2 linked regions of the Neorhizobium galegae genome follow. The protein of the gene in region 2 interacts with the protein of the main gene of each other region in a pairwise test. Links are inferred from orthologs where the notes say so. Each region holds a gene or a part of one and is shown on either strand. Other genes may lie near its edges.

Region 1 (11,754 bases), 2.4 Mb from region 2 along the record:
CGGTCACGGCCCGTTCGCAAGCCCGGACGATCGCCTCGCCGGCCGCCATGCCGAGCGAACCACCGATGAAGTTGAATTCATGGACGATGGCCACGAGCTTGAGGCCCTGGACTTCGCCGAGACCGGCGAGGATCGTGTCCTCCTGCTCGGTCTTGATGCGGCTGTCCTTCAGACGGTCGGCATAACGCTTCGAATCGCGGAATTTCAGCGGATCCTGGGCGACCTTCGGCTGCGGAAACGCTTCGAAGACACCGCCGTCGAAGAGATCGACGAGACGGGACTTGGCGGGCATCTTCATGTGGAAGCCGGAAGCGGGGATGACCCACTTGTTTTCTTCCAGGTCCTTATGAAAGACCATTTCCCCGGTTTCCGGGCACTTGATCCAGAGATTTTCCGGAACGTCCCGGTTGGGACGACCGAGCATGGAGTTGATGCGCGGCCGGACGTAATTGGTGATCCAGTTCACTTGGCGTACTCCCGATTAACTCAAGCCTAATGTGGGAAACTATTCGGCGGCAACAAGGCGGGCAGCGCGCACGCCGGTTGCAAGGCCCCGAACCAGGGTTGCGACTGCAGCCACGGTATCCGGACCGGCCTTGCCATCCTTGGTGAGGCTGCCGGCGATCTGGCTGACGATTGCCGAGCCGACAACGACACCATCCGCCGCAGCGCCGATTGCCTTGGCGTGATCGGCGGTCTTGACGCCGAAACCGACACAGACCGGCAGAGCCGTATGGCCCTTGATGCGGTTGACCGCGCCGGATACCAGCGACGGATCGGGCAGCGCCGAACCGGTAATGCCGTTCATCGAGACGTAATAGACGAAGCCGGAGGTGTTTTTGAGAACAGCCGGCAGACGCTTGTCGTCGGTAGTCGGCGTGGCAAGCCTGATGAAGTTGACGCCCTTTGCAAGCGCCGGGATGCAGAGCTCGTCATCCATTTCCGGCGGCAGGTCGACGACGATCAGGCCGTCGATGCCGGAGGCGATCGCGTCATCGAGGAATTTCTCGACGCCGTAGACATAGATCGGGTTGTAGTAGCCCATCATGACGATCGGCGTCTCGGCATCGCCTTCGCGGAACCTGCGTGCGAGTTCGAGCGTCTTTGCGAGCGTCTGGCCACCCTTCAGGGCGCGCTGGCCGGCCATCTGGATCGCCGGGCCGTCGGCCATCGGATCGGAGAACGGCATGCCGAGCTCGATGATATCGGCGCCGGCGCCGGGCAGCGCTTTCATGATGCCGAGCGAGGTCTCGAAGTCCGGATCGCCGCCCATGAAATAGGTGATCAGGGCGGGGCGGCCTTCTGCCTTGAGGGCCGCGAAACGATTGTCCATGCGTGTCGTCATATCACACTTCCATTCCGAGAATCTTGGCGACGGTGAAGATATCCTTGTCTCCACGGCCCGACAGATTCATCAGGATGATTTCGTCCTTGCCCATCTTCGGGGCACGCTTGATCACTTCGGCGAGCGCATGGCTCGGCTCCAGCGCCGGGATGATGCCTTCGAGACGGGTCAGCACCTGGAAGGCGTCGAGCGCTTCCTGGTCCATGATCGGCACGTATTCGGCACGGCCGATCGAATGCAGCCAGCTATGTTCCGGACCGATGCCGGGGTAATCGAGGCCGGCCGAGACCGAATGGCCTTCGAGGATCTGACCGTCGCCGTCCTGCAGCAGATAGGTACGGTTGCCGTGCAGCACGCCCGGCGATCCGGCGGTGATCGAAGCGCAATGTTCGACGCCCTGGAGGCCGCGGCCGCCTGCTTCTACGCCGACGATCTTGACGCTCTGATCATCCAGGAACGGATGGAAGATGCCGATCGCATTCGAACCGCCGCCAACGGCCGCAATGACCACGTCAGGCAGCCTGCCTTCGGCTTCCAGCAGCTGGGCGCGGGCTTCGGTGCCGATGACCGACTGGAAGTCGCGGACCATTTCCGGATAGGGATGCGGACCGGCAGCAGTGCCGATCAGGTAATAGGTGTCGTCGACATTGGTGACCCAATCGCGCAGCGCCTCGTTCATGGCGTCCTTCAGCGTGCCGTTGCCGGCGGTCACCGGAATGACTTCGGCGCCGAGGAGCTTCATGCGGAAGACGTTCGGGGCCTGGCGCTCGACGTCGGTGGCGCCCATGTAGACGACGCAGGGGAAACCGAAACGGGCGGCAACGGTTGCGGACGCAACGCCATGCTGGCCGGCGCCGGTCTCGGCGATAATGCGGGTCTTGCCCATGCGCTTGGCGAGCAGGATCTGACCGATGCAGTTGTTGATCTTGTGCGAACCGGTATGGTTCAGCTCTTCGCGCTTGAAATAGATCTTTGCGCCGCCAAGATGTTCGGTCAGGCGCTCGGCGAAATAGAGCGGGCTAGGACGGCCGATATAATGGGCGCCGAGATCAGCCAGTTCCGCCTGGAAGGCAGGATCGTTCTTCGCCTTTTCCCATTCGCCCTGGAGATCCAGGATCAGCGGCATCAGCGTTTCGGCGACGAAGCGCCCGCCGAAAATACCGAAACGGCCATCCTCATCGGGGCCGGCACGGAACGAATTGGGTTGTGGCGTCTCGTTCACTCTCTACTCCCTCACGCGCCCTTCCGACCCGCATCTGCGACGGCATCGAAAAACGCATCGATCATTCCAAGGTCCTTGATACCCGGCGCGCTTTCCACGCCAGACGATAGGTCGATACCGCTTGCCCGCGTCGATTTGAGGGCGAGAACGGCATTATCCTTGTTCAATCCTCCCGAAAGCATGTAATCCACGCCCTCGTCAAGGGAAGCCATCAGGCTCCAGTCAAAGGAAATGCCGTTGCCGCCCGGCAATTCGGATCCGGCAGGCGCTTTGGCATCGAAAAGAAAGCGGTCGGCTACGCCGATATACGGATCAATCCGGTCAAGATCGCCAGCTTCCTTCACCGAGAAAACCTTCATGACCGGCAGACCGAAGAGCGTTTTCACCTGCAGAACCCGTTCCGGGCTCTCGTTGCCATGCAGCTGCAGGATGTCGGGCCGCACCATGGATACGATGTCGTCCAGCTCCTCGTCATCGGCATCGACCGTCACCGCGACGAGCTTCACCCGTCCGCGGACTCGATCGGCGAGGTCACCGGCAAGGTCGGGCTCGACATAACGCGGGCTCTTGGCGAAAAAGATGAAGCCGATATGCGAGGCCCCCCGCGCCACGGCGCGATCGACAGCCTCGGGGGTCTTCAACCCGCAGATCTTGATATCAGGTTTCATGACGTGCGGATTGACATGAAATTTGGCCGGAGTCGAGGCAAATCATGGCGGACGGAGTGCGCCCTTGGTGATCCCAGACATTTCAGTTTCGGCCGGGACACGTCGTATGCCTCGAATTGAAATTTTAATAATGACACGCGACGTGTCCCGTTCGGTGTGTTTTTCCGCGCAACTCCGGTCCCTCTGCGGCGGTATGGAATTTAACTCCGTGGAAATGAGCACGGATGCCATACCGGGTTGTGTGCGATACACGCACGCCCCGCCGTTTTTCAGGCGAGAGGAGGACCATTTTCTGCGCAGCCCCTGGCAACCCGCTTGCATAACAGCGGTTCGCCAGATCACCGGTCCCATCTCGCCGGTAATGCTGGCCGGTGTAGCCGAAACGGGGCGAGGGGATTGTAGGCATGGGTTTGAGCGGCGGGGATGAGAAGGTTGTTAAGTGTTTGATGCCGCTGATGAGGCATGCGGAATATGCGTCTTTAGATCGGTGTCTGCGAGTGGATCCTCGGGTCAAGCCCGAGGATGACGGAGGAGAGGCTGGCGGGCTGATCAAGGAGAGGACTGGGGAAAGAGCGACGGATCGCGGAAGAACAGGCACGGCATACAACGTCGTCATCCTCGGGCTTGACCCGAGGATCCATCTGCCTCCGCGTCACTCGAAATCGATCGCGTGCAGCTGCGAGCCGTGCTGTTTCAGCCATTTGCGCGCTTCCTCCATGCGCGGGCAGAGCTCTCTGCACAAGGCCCAGAATTTCGGGCCGTGGTTCATCTCCTTCAGGTGCGCCACTTCATGGGCGGCGAGATAGTCGATGATCAGAGGCGGGGCCATGACGATGCGCCAGGAGAAGCTGAGGTTTCCGTCCCAGGAGCAGGATCCCCAGCGGCTGCGGGTGTCCTTCATGGAGACAGACTTGATCGGCTTGCGGATGGCGGCGGCGTGGCGGGCGACCAGCACTTCGAGATCCTTGCGCGCCTCCTTCTTGAAGAAGGCGGAGAGCCGGCGGCCCATGTGCTCCTCGAGGCCGCTGACCCTCAGTACCGGTTCGCCGTCGATCAGCACCGCCTCGGTGAGGCCGCGCAGCGTGCCGGTATGTTCGATCCGGTGAGGCACGCCGCGAAAGGCGATGCGGCCGCCGGGGCGAATCGCATTGTCCGCCGAGAATTTCGCCAACTTGGTCAGCAGCCAGCCCTGATGGCGGTCGAGGAAATCATCGATCTCGCGCTTCAGCAGGCCCGCCGGCACGGTGAGATTGAGCGCGCGGCCGCCGGGTTCGATCCGGAGCGTGATACGGGTGGCACGGCGGTTCTCCCTGATCGTCAGCGGCATCGCCCGATCGCCGACATCAAGGGTCCGCTTCACCGTTTCGAGCGGTTTCGGTTTGGAGCGGACTGGCTTTTTCAGAAGCGCGAACATGGACCCTTTCTAGCCGATTCCTTTACATAAAAAAGCCGGCGCCTCACAGACGCCGGCTTTCCATCACGTTTCACGTGAATCCTTGGGAGGATCAGAGATCGACAACCGGGTTCTGGCCGGAAGAGCGGTTCTGCCGCTCGCGCATGAAGCGATCGAACTCGTCCTGGTCCTTGGCTCGGCGAAGCTCACGCACATAGTTGTCGAACTCTTCGCGCATTTCGTCCAGCTTGCGGCGCTCTTCTTCGATCCGGTCGATCTCGGTCTTGCGCCAATCGTCGAAGGCGACGTTGCCGGTGGTGAAATGCGTGTTGTAACGGGACTTCGCCCGACGGCAGCCGGCGAACATACGATCGGCGCGGTCGTTGGCATCGCGCTTGAAGCCGCGGAGCCTGTCCCCGAAGAGAATATAGGCGAGCATGGCAAGGCCGAGAGGCCAGAAAACGACGAAACCGAGCACCATGAGAGCGATGGTGGCCGGCGTCCAATCCGGACGAATCAATGCTGACTGGTTCATTGGTCACACCCTGATGTTTCAGCGGGTGGCCACATGCCAGCCCGTCTCATTCCGATTTGGTGAGCCCATGATCCGCCTTCAAGAAGACGGATCATTAAATTCAAGAAGATGCTGAAATATAAATCGGAATTCGAAGAACCCGACGCGCTTAGCCGGCCTTGCCGCCCTTTATCACTCGCTTGACCGGAGTCTTCTTGGCCGCAGGCTTGGCATGTTTCTGGGTGAAGGCGACGATCCGCGGGGCGATCTCCCGACGGAAACGCGAGCCGTTGAACACGCCGTAATGGCCTACATCCGGCTGCATGTAGTGCATGCGCATCTCATCGGGAATGTTCGGGCAGATCGTCTGCGCCGCATTGGTCTGGCCGAGCCCGGAAATATCGTCGTTCTCGCCTTCGATGGTCAGAAGCGCAACCTGACGGATGAGCCCGGTATCGACCGGAACGTTCCGGTGCATCATTTCGCCCTTCGGCAGCGAATGCTTGATGAAGACCGTGTCGACGGTCTGGAGGTAGAACTCCTCGGTGAGGTCCATGACCGCCAGATATTCGTCGTAGAACTCGCGATGCTTCTCGGCGGACTCGCCGTCGTTCTTGACGAGGTGCTGGAAGAATTCCTTGTGGGCGCTCACGTGCCGGTCGAGGTTCATCGACATGAAACCGGACAATTGCAAGAACCCCGGATAGACGCGGCGCATGAAACCGGAATGCGGCCACGGCACGTTCATGATGACGTTGTCGCGGAACCACTCGATCGGATGCTCTTCCGCAAGCTTGTTGACGGCGGTCGGGTTGATGCGGGTATCGATCGGGCCGCCCATCAGGATCATCGAAGCCGGGAGCATCGAATCGCGCTGCGATTCCATCACCGCCACGGCAGCAAGCACGGGGACGGAAGGCTGGCAGACACCGATGACATGGGCGCCAGGCCCGATCGCATGCAGCATCTCGATGATGTAGTCGATATAGTCGTCGAGGTCGAAGCGGCCGTCGGTGATCGGCACCATGCGGGCGTCGATCCAGTCCGTGATGTAGACATCGGCGCTTGGCAGCAGCGCTTCCACGGTGCCGCGCAACAGGGTCGCATAATGACCGGACATCGGCGCGACGATCAGGATCTTCTGGTCAGGGGCACGGCCGGCCGGCAGATCGCGGCGGAAATGCAGGAGATTGCAGAACGGCTTGTTCCAGACGATCTCTTCGGTTACCGCGACGGTCTCGCCTTCGACGATCGTGAAGGGGAGATCGAAGGCCGGCTTGCCGTATCGGCGCGTCACGCGCTCGAAGACTTGAAGGCCGGCGGACAGCGTCCGGCCCATCGTCGTATGGGAAAACGGATTGAGCGGGTTGGAATAGAAGAAGTGCATGGCATCCGCGGCGGCGCGAACGGGAGCCATCGCGGCGTGGTTCATCTCGTAGAGCTGATAGAACATCGAGGTGCTACCTTTCGTGATTTCCGACAGCGCATTCGACAAGGGCATCGAACCGATCGGTTCAGGAGCAGCGTGGGGATAGGCTAGCACTTTTCTATTGCGGTGCAACATTATGGGGAATACCGGCTGAATTGGCCAAGAGGAAGGCGGAACCGCAGATCATTCTGCTGTCTTGAGAATGACATGTAAGCCTTAAAGTTCCACCTTCCAAGCCTGGTTAAGGACTCATGGCTGCCGGCAGGCATGAGTCCCCCGATCATTTAGATGTCGGCTGCGAAGGTCTGCCGCTGGGTGCCGAGGCCATCGATGCCGAGCTCGACGACTTCGCCGGGTTTCAGGAAACGCTGCGGTTTCATGCCGAGGCCGACGCCCGGAGGCGTGCCGGTGGAGATGATGTCGCCCGGATGCAGCGACATGAACTGGCTGAGGTAGGAGACGAGATAACGGACGCCGTAGACCATCGTCTTGGTGGAACCGTTCTGCATCCTCTCGCCGTTGACCGTGAGCCACATGCCGAGGTTCTGCGGGTCGGCGATTTCATCCTTGGTGACGAGCCAGGGTCCGATCGGACCGAAGGTGTCGCAGGACTTGCCCTTGGTCCACTGGCCGGAGCGTTCGCTCTGGAAGGCGCGCTCGGAGACGTCGTTGGTCAGGCAGTAGCCGGCGACATAGTCCATCGCATCGGCTTCCGAGACATATTTCGCGGTCTTGCCGATGACCACCCCGAGCTCGACTTCCCAGTCGGTCTTCTCAGAACCACGCGGGATGACCACGTCGTCGTTCGGGCCGACGATGGCGGAGGTCGCCTTCATGAAGATGATCGGCTCCGGAGGTACGGTCGCCCCGGTTTCGGCCGCGTGGTCGGAATAGTTGAGGCCGATGCAGATGAACTTTCCGGTGCCGGCGACGCAAGCGCCGATGCGGGTCGGCTGCAATTCAGCTAAGCTTTCCGGATCGAGAGCGGCGATCCTGGCAAGGCCTTCCGGGGAAATGGCGGGCCCGGCAATATCGGCGACATGACCGGACAGATCGCGAATCTTGCCCTTGTTGTCAAAAAGTGCCGGCGTTTCATGGCCCGGCTCACCAATGCGCATCAGTTTCAAAACATGATCCTCCATTTAAGCGAGGAGGTTTATGGAACATGCATCCCGGCTTGTCACGCCCGTTTTCAGCCAACCAGGAGTCTGTTGCCAAGCAGGTCGACGGGCCTATTGTTAATGTTAAATGTACTCACCGCCTACAATTTCGGAGAATGCCCATGACCAGCAGCAACACCCGCGATTCGGAATTTCCGATCGATACCTTCTTCCTCGACCGCTGGTCGCCGCGGGCGTTTACCGAGGAAACGATCGATCAGGCGACCATGCTGACGATCCTCGATGCGGCCCATTGGGCGCCCTCCTCCGGCAATAACCAGCCCTGGCGCTTTATCTATGCGCTGCGCGGAACGCCTTCTTTTCCGGTGCTCCTCGACATTCTCGTGCCTGGCAACCAGCGCTGGGCCCAGAACGCGGCGGCGCTGATGATCGTCGTGTCGAAGACATATCGGGTTACCAGCAATGGCGAACACCGGCCCGCCTACACCCATTCCTACGATACGGGTGCTGCCTGGTTCTCGGTCATCTCACAGGCAATGAAGCTCGGTTACCATGCCCACGGCATGGAGGGTCTCGACAAGGAAAAGGCCGTCAAGGTTCTGGGAATTCCGGAAGGTTACCGGGTCGAGGCAGCGGCTGCGATCGGCCGGATGGCCGACAGAACCACCCTGCCCGACGATCTTGCCGAGCGGGAATTCCCGAGCAAGCGCAAGCCGGTTTCCGAGATCGCCTTCGAAGGGAAATTCAGCGGCGAGCCCTGAGCGCCGGCTCAGAAATTGTTTCACGTGAATCCATATCCACAGGAAAGATTCACGTGAAACACTTTTGACTGGACAAACGAAAAGCGGCGGCCCGATCAGGACCGCCGCTTTTTTGTTTGTGAAGCTTCGACGTCAGATGTCGAGGTTGGCGACGCTCAGCGCGTTTTCCTGGATGAATTCGCGGCGCGGCTCGACCTCGTCGCCCATCAGGCGCGAGAAGAGACCGTCGGCGTCGGTCGCATCGTTGACCCTGACCTGCAGCAGCGAGCGGACGTTCGGATCGAGCGTCGTTTCCCAGAGCTGCTCGGCATTCATCTCGCCGAGGCCCTTGTAGCGCTGCATGGAGAGGCCCTTGCGGCCTGTCGCGAAGATCGATTCCAGCAGCGCGCGGGGGCCGGACATTTCCTGCTGGCCCTCCTTGCGCGTGAGGACCGGCGGCGTGCGGTAGATTTCCTGCAGGCGCGTGGTCATCTGGTCGATATGGCGGGCATCGGCCGAACCGATCAGCGCCACGTCCACGGCCGCGACTTCCTTGACGCCGCGCACCATGCGCTCAAACCGCAGGCCGCCCTCGTCCGTCACATGGCCGGCCCAGCCGCGTTCGGTCTCCTCTGCGATCATATCCAGGCGGCGGGCGACTTCGGCGGCGGTCTCCAGAGCCCGCTCGCGGTTGTCCGTGAGTTCCGGATTGAGTGCGCCGGCGATCGCGGCCTGTTCGATGATCGAGCGGCTGTAGCGGGAATGCAGGCCCTCGACCAGGGCGCGCAGACGCAGCGCATCCTGGATGACTTCGCGCATATCCTGGCCGGCACGGACTTCACCGGAGCCGAGCGTCAGGGTCGCTTCCTCGAGGCCCATAGTAATGAGGTATTCTTCCAGGGCGACTTCGTTCTTCAGGTACTGAATGGACTTGCCGCGGCTGACCTTATAGAGCGGCGGCTGGGCGATATAGATATGGCCGCGCTCGATCAGTTCCGGCATCTGGCGGAAGAAGAAGGTCAGAAGCAAGGTGCGGATATGGGCGCCGTCGACGTCAGCGTCCGTCATGATGATGATCTTGTGGTAACGCAGCTTGTCGGCGTTGAACTCGTCCTTGCCGATCGATGTGCCGAGCGCCGTGATCAGCGTGCCGATTTCCTGGCTTCCGAGCATCTTGTCGAAACGGGCACGTTCGACGTTGAGAATCTTGCCGCGGAGCGGGAGGATCGCCTGGTTCTCACGCGAACGGCCCTGCTTGGCGGAACCGCCAGCGGAGTCACCTTCGACGAGGAAGAGTTCGGATTTGGCCGGATCGCGCTCGGAGCAGTCGGCGAGCTTGCCGGGCAGCGAGGCGATGTCGAGCACGCCCTTGCGGCGGGTCAGTTCGCGGGCCTTGCGGGCGGCTTCGCGGGCGACGGCTGCTTCTACCACCTTGCCGACGAGGATCTTCGCTTCGGTCGGATGTTCCTCGAACCAGGTGCTTAGCGCTTCGTTCATCAGGCTTTCGACCACAGGCCGAACTTCCGAAGAAACAAGCTTATCCTTGGTCTGCGATGAAAACTTGGGGTCGGGCACCTTGACGGAAAGCACCGCGGTCAGGCCTTCGCGGCAGTCTTCGCCCTGTAGCGTAACCTTTTCCTTCTTGGTGATGCCGGAACTATCCGCATAGGACGTCACCTGGCGCGTCAGGGCGCCGCGGAAGCCGGCCATATGGGTGCCGCCATCGCGCTGGGGAATGTTGTTGGTGAAGCAGAGCATGTTTTCGTGGTAGCTGTCGTTCCACCACATGGCCACTTCGACGGTCATGCCGTCCTTTTCGCCCTTGATGCTGACGGGCTTTTCGACCAGCGGCTTCTTGGAGCGATCGAGATAACGGACGAAGGCTTCGAGGCCGCCGTCATACAGCATCTCTTCTTCCTTGACATCCGGCTTGCGCTTGTCCGTTAGCCGGATTCTGACACCGGAATTCAGGAAAGCCAGTTCGCGCAGACGATGCTCGAGCGTGCCGTAGTCATATTCGGTCATCGTGAAGGTGTCGGAGCTGGCGAGGAAGGTGACCTCGGTTCCGGAACGGCCTTCGTATTCGCCGATGACCTTGAGCGGGCCGTCAGCAACGCCGTGGGTAAAGGAGATCTCGTGGAGCTTGCCGTTGCGGCGGATGCGCAGTTTCAGCCAGACGGACAGCGCGTTGACGACGGAGACGCCGACGCCATGCAGACCGCCCGAGACCTTGTAGGAATTCTGGTCGAATTTACCACCCGCGTGGAGCTGGGTCATGATCACTTCGGCGGCGGATACGCCTTCGCCGGTGTGAATGTCGGTCGGGATGCCGCGTCCGTTGTCCGTAACGGTGATCGAACCGTCGGCATTAAGGGTCACGGTCACAAGGTCGGCATGGCCGGCCAGCGCCTCGTCGATCGCGTTGTCCACGACTTCGTAGACCATGTGATGCAGGCCGGAGCCGTCGTCCGTATCGCCGATATACATGCCGGGCCGCTTGCGCACTGCATCGAGGCCCTTCAGAACCTTGATCGAGTCGGCACCATATTCGGCACTCGCGCCATTATCGCTGACGGGTGTATCGGTCATCAAGTATCTTCCAATTCGTTTGAGATGCCGGTTAAGCGAATCACCGGCCATTCCACCCTCAGAATATAGGGAAATCGGGGCGGTTTCTAAAGGTTGAGCCTCGCCAATACGGCATGAAAGCCGTGGATGCGCAGCGAATTCAGCCTCGCATCTCGGCTTTTTTGAGGAGCGTGTCCATTTCCTCTATCACGTCGGGCGGTAAAGAGCGAATCCGCTGCGCCAGCCGGTTGGCAAAGCCGGTGTATGATGGCGGCAGACCCGCGGTATCGAGCACGACTTTCGGATGCGACGCTTCGGCAAGGCGGAAAAGTTCTTCCGCCTCGTCCCAGATGACGTTGAAATAACCGGCGATCCGCTGCAGCAGTTCGAAGGTCGGCCGGCCGCGCTTTCCATGCTCCAGGGCGGAAAGATAGGCAGGCGTGACGCCGATCGCCTCGGCAAGCTCGCGCTGGGTGATACCCTTACGGCGGCGCAGCTCTCTCAGTGCATGGCCAAAGGGGGTCATTCCCGATCTCCGCGGCCGCGCGAAAGCCGCACATACATGGCGCCCTCCCCGCCGTGATGGCGCGCCGCCCATTCATAGGACGAGATCAGAAACCGGAACTCGGCTTTCGAAAACCAAAGAGGCACGGCACGCCGCAGCGCGCCTTCGCTGCCCATCGAGCTGCCCTTGCCGGTAATCACCAGCACATGGCGAAGGCCACGTTCATGGGCTCTCAGCAGAAAGTCGAGA
Region 2 (10,143 bases):
TCAGGCTAACAAGAAGGACAAATGGCGATGATCGCGAGAAGGAAAACGGTCATGCTGGACAAGATCACTATGATCAACCTGGTCTGGACGGCCATGATTGCGGTGATGCTGACGGCAACAGTAACCCTTTATCAAGATAAATCCCAATTGGCAGATATGAATTATCCGCAAGTAACCGGTCGTTATAGCGATCTCTCTTACTACTGAGGCGGATACACGAACGAGAAAGGAATCCCATGTTCGTGACGTTGACAGTACTTGCAGGCTTGATCAGCATCATGTTCGTGGCTTCCGTAGCCTCAACGATTTCCGAGCTCCGGCGCGAACGTGCCGACATGAAGGATTTCAGGGATTTCTCGCGCCGCCACAGCGTGTTCTGACGGATTGCCCGATTTGACGATTTAACGGTAGCGAACCGCGTTCACGCAGACTTTCCCGTCGCAAGCGGTTCAAACAAAAGCCGGAGGATTTTCATCCTCCGGCTTTTTATTTTGTCAGGTTTTTGATTGAGGTGCGGCCTATTCCGCCGCACCCTCATCCGTCGGACCCGCTTCCGGGGCGGCAGCGCCGAGATCACCGGTCTCGCTGACGATTTCCTCCGGCAGGCCATTGCCGTTTTCCTCGTCGCCTTCCGGCTCGCTGATACGCTCGACCGAGACAACCTTCTCGTCCTTGGCCGTCGAGAAGATCGTGACGCCCTTCGTGGCGCGGCTGGCAATGCGGATGCCGTTGACCGGCACGCGGATCAGCACGCCGCCATCGGACACGAGCATGATCTGGTCGTTGTCCTCGATCGGGAAGGCGGCGACGAGTTCGCCGATCTCCGCGGTCTTGGACGTATCGGTAGCGCGGATGCCCTTGCCGCCGCGGCCCGAGGTGCGGAAGTCGTAGGAGGACGACCGCTTGCCGAAGCCCTTCTCGGAAACCGTCAGCACGAACTGCTCGCGGGCCTTCAGTTCCTCGTAACGCTCGTCGGAGAGCTGTCCCTCCTCGGTGACTTCCTCACCCACGAGAGCGATATCCTCCTCGTCGACACCTGCGGCACGCCGTTCGGCAGCCGAGCGCTTGAGGTAGGCCGCACGCTGCCAGGGCTCCGCGTCCACATGGCCGACAATGGTCATGGAGATGATGCGGTCGCTTTCGCCGAGCGTGATGCCGCGTACGCCGATCGAATTGCGGCCGGCAAAGACGCGCACGTCGTCGACGGGGAAGCGAATGCACTGGCCGAGCGCGGTGGTCAGCAGCACGTCGTCCTGATCGGTGCAGGTCTCGACGGAGAGGATTTCATCGCCCTCCTCCTCCAGCTTCATGGCGATCTTGCCGTTGCGGTTCACCTGCACGAAGTCCGACAGCTTGTTGCGGCGAACGGTGCCGCGGGTCGTCGAGAACATCACGTCCAGGTTCTCCCAGGTCGTTTCGTCCTCGGGCAGTGGCATGATCGTGGTGATGCGTTCGCCGGGCTCCAGCGGCAGCATGTTGATCAGCGCCTTGCCGCGCGACTGCGGCGTGCCGATCGGCAGGCGCCAGACCTTTTCCTTGTAGACGATGCCGCGCGAGGAGAAGAACAGAACCGGCGTGTGGGTATTGGCCACGAACAGGCGCGTGACGAAATCCGCGTCGCGCGTCGCCATGCCGGAACGGCCCTTGCCGCCGCGACGCTGGGCACGGTAGGTGCCGAGCGTGACGCGCTTGATATAACCGAGATGCGAAACCGTGACGACCATGTCCTCGCGGGCGATGAGATCCTCATCGTCCATTTCGAGGCCGCCCTCAAGGATCTGCGTGCGGCGCGGCGTGCCGAATTCGTCGCGGACGGCAATCAACTCGTCCTTGACGATGGTCTGGATACGAAGACGCGATGACAGGATATCGAGATAATCGCTGATTTCCGCGCCGATCTTGTTCAACTCGTCGCCGATTTCGTCACGACCGAGTGCGGTCAGGCGTGCGAGACGCAGTTCGAGGATGGCACGCGCCTGTTCCTCGGACAGATTGTAGGTGCCGTCCTCGTTGATACGGTGGCGCGGGTCGTCGATGAGGCGGATCAGCGCATCGACGTCCTGAGCCGGCCAACGACGGGTCATCAACTGCTCGCGCGCCGTCTGCGGATCGGGTGCGCGACGGATCAGGAGAATGATTTCGTCGATATTGGCGACCGCGATCGCAAGGCCCACCAGGACGTGGGCGCGTTCGCGAGCCTTGCGCAGCAGGTATTTCGTGCGTCGGCTAACCACTTCCTCACGGAAGGATACGAAGGCGCGCAGCATGTCGAGCAGCGCGAGCTGTTCCGGCTTGCCGCCATTCAGCGCCACCATGTTGCAGCCGAAGGAGGTCTGCAGCGGCGTGTAGCGATAGAGCTGGTTGAGGATCACGTCCGCATTGGCATCGCGCTTCAGCTCGACGACGACCCGGTAGCCCTGGCGGTCGGATTCGTCGCGCAGGTCGGAAATGCCCTCGATGCGCTTTTCACGCACCAGCTCGCCGATCTTCTCGACCATGGTCGCCTTGTTCACCTGAAAGGGAACTTCGGTGATGATGATCTGCTCGCGATCACCGCGCATCGGCTCGATTGCTGCGACGCCGCGCATGATCACCGAGCCGCGGCCGGTCTCGTAGGCGGAACGGATGCCGGACCGCCCCAGGATCAGGGCGCCTGTCGGAAAGTCCGGACCGGGAATGATTTCCATCATTTCCGGCAGTTCGATCGCCGGATTGTCGATCAGGGCGATGCAGCCGTTGATCACTTCCACCAGATTGTGCGGCGGGATATTGGTCGCCATGCCGACGGCGATGCCGCCTGCGCCGTTGACCAAAAGGTTCGGGAATTTCGCCGGCACAACGACAGGCTCGGACAGCGTGCCGTCGTAGTTGTCGCGGAAATCGACGGTTTCCTTGTCGAGATCGTCGAGCAGGGCGTGGGCCGCTTTCTCGAGGCGGCACTCGGTGTAACGTTCGGCCGCCGGCGGGTCGCCGTCGATCGAACCGAAATTGCCCTGACCATCGATCAGCGGCAGGCGGAGCGACCAATCCTGGGCCATGCGCGCCAGCGCGTCATAGATCGCCGAGTTGCCGTGCGGATGGAATTTACCCATCACGTCCCCGGTTACACGGGCGCATTTAACGTATTTCTTGTTCCAGTCGATGCCCAGTTCCGACATGCCGTACAGGATGCGCCGGTGGACCGGCTTCAGTCCGTCGCGGACGTCAGGAAGGGCGCGGCTGACGATGACGCTCATGGCGTAATCGAGGTAGGACCGCTGCATCTCTTCCATGATGGAAATGGGTTCGATGCCTGGAGGCAGCTTTCCGCCGCCGGGTGTGCTTTGCTCAGTCAAATCGGATCACGATCTCTGTTCGGAATCAGTTTCTTTTTTATAGCGGAAAGCGGTTCCGAGCGCCAATTTCCACAATGGTTTTGAACAGCTTTTGCGGCTTTAACACGGCTTTTGGACAAGGTCGAAACATGCCGCGACGCTGACGGGGTGGGCTTTCTTTCGCTGCCGGCCTGTCCTAACAATCTTCGCATGCGACTGCAAGGATTGCAGCCTGACAGGGAGAGGATATGGCGACCCCCGATATGCTGGTCAATGCCCTGACCACGATGCTCGTGACACTCGACCCGCCCGGGCTGGCGCCGGTCTTTCTGGGCCTGACCGTCGGCATGACCGCCCTCCAGCGCCGCCAGGTCGCGTTCCGAGGATCGCTGATCGCCTTCGGCATCCTCGCCGTCTTCGCGCTGTTCGGTTCGAGCGTGCTCGGGCTGCTCGGCATTTCGATCGGGGCCTTCCGCATCGCCGGCGGCCTGCTGCTCTTCTGGATCTCCTTCGAAATGGTGTTCGAGAAACGCCAGGAGCGAAAGGAGAAGACATCCCAGGCGGCGATCACCATCGACCACATCCACAATATCGCGGTGTTTCCGCTGGCGCTGCCGCTGATTGCCGGGCCAGGCGCGATCTCCGCCACCGTCCTGCTTTCCGGCACCCTGCCCGGCATTGTCGACCGTGCGCTCTTCATCGGTGTCATCGCGCTGATCATGCTGCTCGTCTACGCGACGCTTCTGGTCGCCGAGCGGCTCGACCGTTTCCTCGGCGTCACCGGAAGGGCGATCCTCACCCGCCTGCTCGGCGTCATCCTCGCGGCACTCTCCGTTCAGTTCGTCGTCGACGGGGTGCGCTCGGCCTTCAATCTTTAGGTCTCAGTCTTTAGGTAAGACCCAGCCTTAGGTAAGACACGGACGACAGAGCGGAATTTTCTGCTAAAACGCGATTCATCTCACCTCACTCGAAGGTCTCCATGATGCGCCGCCTGTTGCGCCGGCTCCTGCCGGAAGCCACCCCCGTCAGCCCCAGGGAAAGACTGCGCGCTGCACTGGGCGCGCTCGCGGGAATTCTGGTGACGGGCCTGCTGGGAAGCCTGGCTTTGAAGGTGGATGCAACGCTTCCGGCGCTGGTCGCCCCCATGGGGGCTTCGGCCGTGCTGTTGTTTGCGGTGCCTTCCAGCCCGCTTGCACAGCCGTGGTCGATCCTCGGCGGCAATACCGTCGCCGCCCTTGTCGGCGTGACCGCCGCTCTTTTGATAACCGACCCATTCCTGGCCTCGGCGGTGGCGATCGCCGTTGCCATCGCCGCGATGATGACGCTTCGGTGCCTGCATCCCCCAAGCGGGGCGATCGCGCTCACCGCCGTGCTCGGCGGGCCGACGATCCACGAACTCGGATACGGCTTCGTGATCTGGCCGATCGCCGGCAATTCGCTGGCCCTGCTGCTGATCGCGTTGGTCTTCAACAATCTGACGGGACGTCGGTACCCGCACGCGGCCAAGCCGGCGACGGCCGATCACGGCACGACCGATCCCGCCTCGATCCAGCGCATCGGCTTCACCTCTTCCGACCTCGACGATGTCCTGAAAGAATACGACGAGTTCCTGGATATCGACCGCGACGACCTAGAAACGATCCTGCGGCGGACGGAACTGCGCTCCTATCGCCGGCGTGCCGGCCATCTCGATTGCGCCAGCATCATGTCACGCGATGTGGTGGCGGTGGCTCCGGACAATTCGCTGAAGGAGGCGCACGACCTGATGCGCGCCCACCATTTCAAGGCCCTGCCGGTCACCAACGACAGGGCGGAAGTGGTCGGCATCGTCACCCAGACCGATTTCCTCGATAAGGCGAACTGGACGAGAGGGCGGCCAAAAATCGGATTTGCGCAGCGCCTGCGCCTGGTTCTGTCGGGCGCCAGCGCGCCGAACGACACGGTCAAGGACATCATGACAGCGCCGGTCAAGACGGTTGGCCCGGCCACGCCGATCGCAGACGCGATCGTCATCTTCGCCGAAGAGGGATTGCACTACCTGCCGGTAACCCGGGAGAACAACAAACTGGTCGGCATTCTCTCGCAATCGGACGTCCTGGTCGCGATGCTCGCCGACAAGGCGGCCGCCTGATCGATAATTCAGGCAGCTGCCGTTTCAGAAATCGATGGCGACCGACCGATCAGAACGGGATGTCGTCGTCGAGATCGCGCGAGAAATTGCCGCCAGCCGGCTGACCGCCGGAGGACTGACCGCCACGGCTCGCACCGCCCGCCGCAGGCCGGCGCTCGTAATCGTCACCGCCGCCGAAGTCGTTGCCGCCGAAATCATTGCCGACACGATTGCCGCCAGCACCACCACGGTCGCCGCCGCCCTCGCCGCGGCCATCCAGCATGGTCAGCGTCGAGTTGAAGCCCTGAAGCACGATTTCCGTTGAATAGCGGTCGTTGCCGGTCTGGTCCTGCCACTTGCGGGTCTGCAGCGCGCCTTCGATATAGAGCTTGGCGCCCTTCTTCACATATTGCTCAACGACCTTGCAGAGACCTTCGTTGAAGACGACGACCGTATGCCATTCGGTCTTCTCGCGGCGTTCGCCATTGTTGCGATCACGCCAGGTTTCGGACGTGGCAATGCGAAGATTGGCGATCGGCCGGCCGTCCTGCGTCCGGCGGATTTCAGGATCAGCCCCCACATTCCCCACCAGGATTACCTTGTTCACACTACCAGCCATATTCATCACCTCATCTGCCGCCCGGTAACGGCACCAAAAATCAATCGCGGCACTCTAGCCCATCGGGCCCAGCCATTGGGTTTTTGCGATCTTTAATCCACAGGCAAATTTGTTCTTTATTTGTTCTATTTTATTCTTATAGTGCTGTCAACCGACTCGGGAACGGCATTGCATGGCAGCAGTTTCGTCTCGACAGTCGTGGATCAATCACTACATAAGGGCCTTCGATCCTCCCGAGAGCATGAAGATGAGCGAACTGAAGAGCATTTCCATACGTGGTGCGCGCGAGCATAATTTGAAGGGCATCGACCTCGATTTGCCCCGCAATTCGCTGATCGTCATGACCGGCCTGTCCGGTTCGGGCAAGTCTTCGCTCGCCTTCGACACGATCTATGCGGAAGGCCAGCGGCGTTATGTCGAAAGTCTTTCGGCCTATGCGCGCCAGTTCCTGGAAATGATGCAGAAGCCGGATGTCGACCAGATCGACGGGCTTTCCCCGGCGATCTCGATCGAGCAGAAGACGACGTCGCGCAATCCGCGCTCGACGGTCGGCACGGTCACCGAAATCTACGACTATATGCGCCTGCTTTTTGCGCGCGTCGGCGTGCCTTATTCACCGGCGACGGGCCTGCCGATCGAGAGCCAGACGGTCAGCCAGATGGTCGACCGCATCCTCGCCTTCGAGGAAGGCACGCGTCTTTATATTCTGGCGCCGATGATCCGCGGGCGCAAAGGCGAGTACAAGAAGGAACTCGCCGACCTGATGAAAAAGGGGTTCCAGCGCGTCAAGGTCGACGGGCAATTTTACGAGATCGCCGACGTTCCGGCGCTCGACAAGAAATACAAGCACGATATCGATATCGTCGTGGACCGGCTCGTGGTCCGCTCCGATATTGCCGCGCGTCTGGCCGACAGTCTCGAAACCTCGCTGAAACTGGCAGACGGGCTGGCGGTCGCCGAGTTCGCCGACAAGCCGCTGCCGCCGGAAGAGACTTCGGCCGGCGGATCTGCGAACAAGTCTCTCAACGAGACGCACGAACGGGTGCTGTTCTCTGAAAAGTTCGCCTGCCCCGTTTCCGGATTCACCATTTCGGAAATCGAGCCGCGGCTGTTTTCGTTCAACAATCCCTTTGGCGCCTGCCCGACCTGCGACGGCCTTGGCTCGCAACAGAAGGTGGACGAGGCGCTGATCGTACCGGAGCCTGCCCGCACGCTGCGCGACGGCGCGATTGCGCCATGGGCGAAATCCACGTCTCCCTACTATAACCAGACGCTCGAAGCACTGGGCAAAGTTTTCGATTTCAAGCTGTCCAGCCGCTGGAACGAGCTTTCTGCGGAGGCCCAGAAAGCCATCCTCGAAGGCACCGAGGAAAAGATCGAATTCCACTATGCCGACGGCGCCCGCTCCTACAAGACGGTCAAGAATTTCGAAGGCATCGTGCCGAACCTCGAGCGCCGCTGGAAGGAAACAGATTCCGCCTGGGCGCGCGAGGAGATCGAACGGTACATGTCGGCAGCCCCCTGCCCGGCCTGCAACGGCTATCGCCTGAAGCCGGAGGCACTCGCTGTAAAGATCAACAAGCTGCATATCGGCCAGGTCACCGAGATGTCGATCCGCATCGCGCGCGACTGGTTCGAGGTGCTGCCGGAACAGCTGAACGCCAAGCAGAACGAAATCGCAGTCCGCATTCTGAAAGAGATCCGCGAACGCCTGCGGTTCCTGAACGATGTCGGCCTCGATTATCTCAGCCTGTCGCGAAATTCCGGCACGCTCTCCGGCGGCGAAAGCCAGCGCATCCGGCTTGCCTCGCAGATCGGCTCGGGCCTGACCGGCGTGCTTTACGTGCTCGACGAACCGTCGATCGGCCTGCACCAGCGCGACAATGCCCGCCTGCTCGATACGCTGAAACACCTGCGCGACATCGGCAATACGGTGATTGTCGTCGAGCATGACGAAGACGCGATCATGAGTGCCGACTACGTGGTCGATATCGGCCCGGCAGCCGGCATCCATGGCGGACAGGTGGTGGCCGAAGGCACGCCCAGCGAGGTGATGGCCAATCCTAAATCGCTGACCGGCAAATATCTGTCAGGCGAGCTCGGCGTGCCGGTACCGGCGGAGCGCCGCAAGCCGAAGAAGGGCAAGGAAATCAAGGTTTTTGGCGCCCGCGGCAACAACCTGAAAAATGTCACCGCCGCCATTCCGCTCGGCGTGTTCACCGCTGTGACAGGCGTGTCCGGCGGCGGCAAGTCGACCTTCCTGATCGAGACGCTTTACAAATCCGCCGCGCGCCGCGTCATGGGCGCCCGCGAAATCCCCGCCGAGCACGACAGGATCGACGGTTTCGAGCATATCGACAAGGTGATCGATATCGACCAGTCGCCGATCGGCCGCACGCCGCGTTCGAACCCGGCCACCTATACCGGCGCCTTCACGCCGATCCGCGACTGGTTTGCCGGCCTGCCAGAGGCGAAAGCCCGCGGCTACCAGCCGGGCCGTTTCTCGTTCAACGTCAAGGGCGGCCGCTGCGAAGCCTGCCAGGGCGACGGCGTCATCAAGATCGAGATGCACTTCCTGCCGGACGTCTACGTCACCTGCGACGTCTGCCACGGCAAGCGCTACAATCGCGAAACGCTCGACGTGACCTTCAAGAGCAAGTCGATCGCCGACGTGCTCGACATGACGGTCGAGGAAGGCGTCGAGTTCTTCTCGGCGGTTCCGGCGGTGCGCGACAAGCTGCAGTCGCTTTTCGATGTCGGCCTCGGCTACATCAAGGTCGGCCAGCAGGCCAATACGCTTTCGGGTGGCGAGGCGCAGCGCGTCAAGCTAGCCAAGGAACTGTCGAAACGCTCGACGGGACGCACGCTTTATATCCTCGACGAGCCGACGACCGGCCTGCATTTCCATGACGTCGCCAAGCTTCTGGAAATGCTGCAGGAACTGGTGAACCAGGGCAATTCCGTGGTGGTCATCGAACATAATCTCGAGGTCATCAAGACCGCCGACTGGATCATCGATATCGGCCCGGAAGGCGGCACCGGCGGTGGCGAAGTGATCGCGGCCGGCACGCCCGAGCAGATCGTCAAGGAAAAGCGGTCCTATACCGGCCATTTCCTGAAGGAACTGCTGGAGCGGCGGCCGGTCAAGAAGGTGGAAGCGGCGGAGTGAACCTCCGCACAAGGGAGGCAATTCATGACCAAAGCCGGCACTATTCGCACGGGCATCGGCGGCTGGACCTTCGAGCCGTGGGAAGGCACGTTCTACCCTGAAAAACTGGCCAAGAAAAAACAGCTCGAATATGCCGCAAGCAAGCTGAAGGTCATCGAGGTCAACGGCACCTATTACGGATCGCAAAAGCCCGAGACCTTCGCCAAATGGGCATCGGAAGTGCCGGACGGCTTCATCTTTTCGCTGAAGGCGAGCCGCTTCACCACCAACCGCAAGGTTTTGGCCGAGGCGGGAGAATCGATTGAGAAGTTCCTGACCCAGGGCCTGACCGAGCTTGGCGACCATCTCGGGCCGCTGCTCTGGCAGTTCGCGCCGACCAAGAAGTTTGAGGCCGACGATTTCGAGGCCTTCCTGAAATTGTTGCCGAACAAGCTCGATGGCTTGAAGCTGACCCATGTGGTCGAGGTCCGCAACGACAGTTTCAAGGTGCCTGAATTCATCGCGCTGCTTTCGAAATACAACATCGCGCCCGTCTGTGCCGACCATTTCGACTATCCGATGATCGCGGATGTCACGGCGGATTTCGTCTACGCGCGCCTGCAGAAAGGGTCGGACGACATCAAGACCTGTTATGCGGAAGAGGATATGAAGGCCTGGGCGAAAAGGCTGGAAACCTGGGCGGAAGGCGGCGTGCCGGACGATCTGCCGCTGGTTGACGAGAAGCGTGAAGTCAAGAAGAAGCCGCGCGACGTCTTCGCCTTCTTCATCCACGAGGGGAAGGTGAACGCGCCCTATGGCGCGATGGCGATGCGCGAACTCCTCGAAAGCCGACGCTAGGGATCCAGCCCGATGCCGGCATGGGCGGCGAGGTCCTCGGCCGTCATGCCCCTGCCCGCCCGCTTTCCGGCTTCTCCATGCAGGTAGACGCCCG

Evidence for each region.
Region 1: the proteins of gyrA (region 2) and gyrB interact in binary tests that used the Escherichia coli proteins (3 or more experiments, as listed by UniProt). The link is inferred for Neorhizobium galegae from one-to-one orthologs.

Annotation. Positions count from the first base shown.
Region 1 is NZ_CP090095.1:7,427-19,180, reverse strand. What follows is about bases 8,304-11,416. They hold gyrB (DNA topoisomerase (ATP-hydrolyzing) subunit B), read right to left. Parts: upstream 11,022-11,416; coding sequence 8,586-11,021; downstream 8,304-8,585. Other genes in these bases: LZK81_RS00055 (helix-turn-helix domain-containing protein), read right to left, coding at 11,161-11,416; LZK81_RS00065 (nitroreductase family protein), read left to right, coding at 8,304-8,453. Outside these bases: accD (acetyl-CoA carboxylase, carboxyltransferase subunit beta), read right to left, coding at 1-466; trpA (tryptophan synthase subunit alpha), read right to left, coding at 506-1,345; trpB (tryptophan synthase subunit beta), read right to left, coding at 1,347-2,567; LZK81_RS00090 (phosphoribosylanthranilate isomerase), read right to left, coding at 2,579-3,235; LZK81_RS00085 (M48 family metallopeptidase), read right to left, coding at 3,888-4,649; LZK81_RS00080 (DUF2852 domain-containing protein), read right to left, coding at 4,741-5,163; LZK81_RS00075 (polyhydroxyalkanoate depolymerase), read right to left, coding at 5,312-6,595; LZK81_RS00070 (fumarylacetoacetate hydrolase family protein), read right to left, coding at 6,856-7,698; more of LZK81_RS00065, read left to right, coding at 7,854-8,303; more of LZK81_RS00055, read right to left, coding at 11,417-11,526; LZK81_RS00050 (Smr/MutS family protein), read right to left, coding at 11,523-11,754. UniProt on the Escherichia coli protein: DNA gyrase negatively supercoils closed circular double-stranded DNA in an ATP-dependent manner to maintain chromosomes in an underwound state.
Region 2 is NZ_CP090095.1:2,370,877-2,381,019, forward strand. The notes cover bases 319-3,638. They hold gyrA (DNA gyrase subunit A), read right to left. Parts: upstream 3,336-3,638; coding sequence 519-3,335; downstream 319-518. Other genes in these bases: LZK81_RS11905 (hypothetical protein), read left to right, coding at 319-380; LZK81_RS11915 (MarC family protein), read left to right, coding at 3,563-3,638. Outside these bases: LZK81_RS11900 (hypothetical protein), read left to right, coding at 52-207; more of LZK81_RS11905, read left to right, coding at 237-318; more of LZK81_RS11915, read left to right, coding at 3,639-4,192; LZK81_RS11920 (HPP family protein), read left to right, coding at 4,297-5,445; LZK81_RS11925 (single-stranded DNA-binding protein), read right to left, coding at 5,495-6,043; excinuclease ABC subunit UvrA, read left to right, coding at 6,291-9,212; LZK81_RS11935 (DUF72 domain-containing protein), read left to right, coding at 9,237-10,049; LZK81_RS11940 (NAD(P)H-hydrate dehydratase), read right to left, coding at 10,046-10,143. UniProt on the Escherichia coli protein: A type II topoisomerase that negatively supercoils closed circular double-stranded (ds) DNA in an ATP-dependent manner to maintain chromosomes in an underwound state.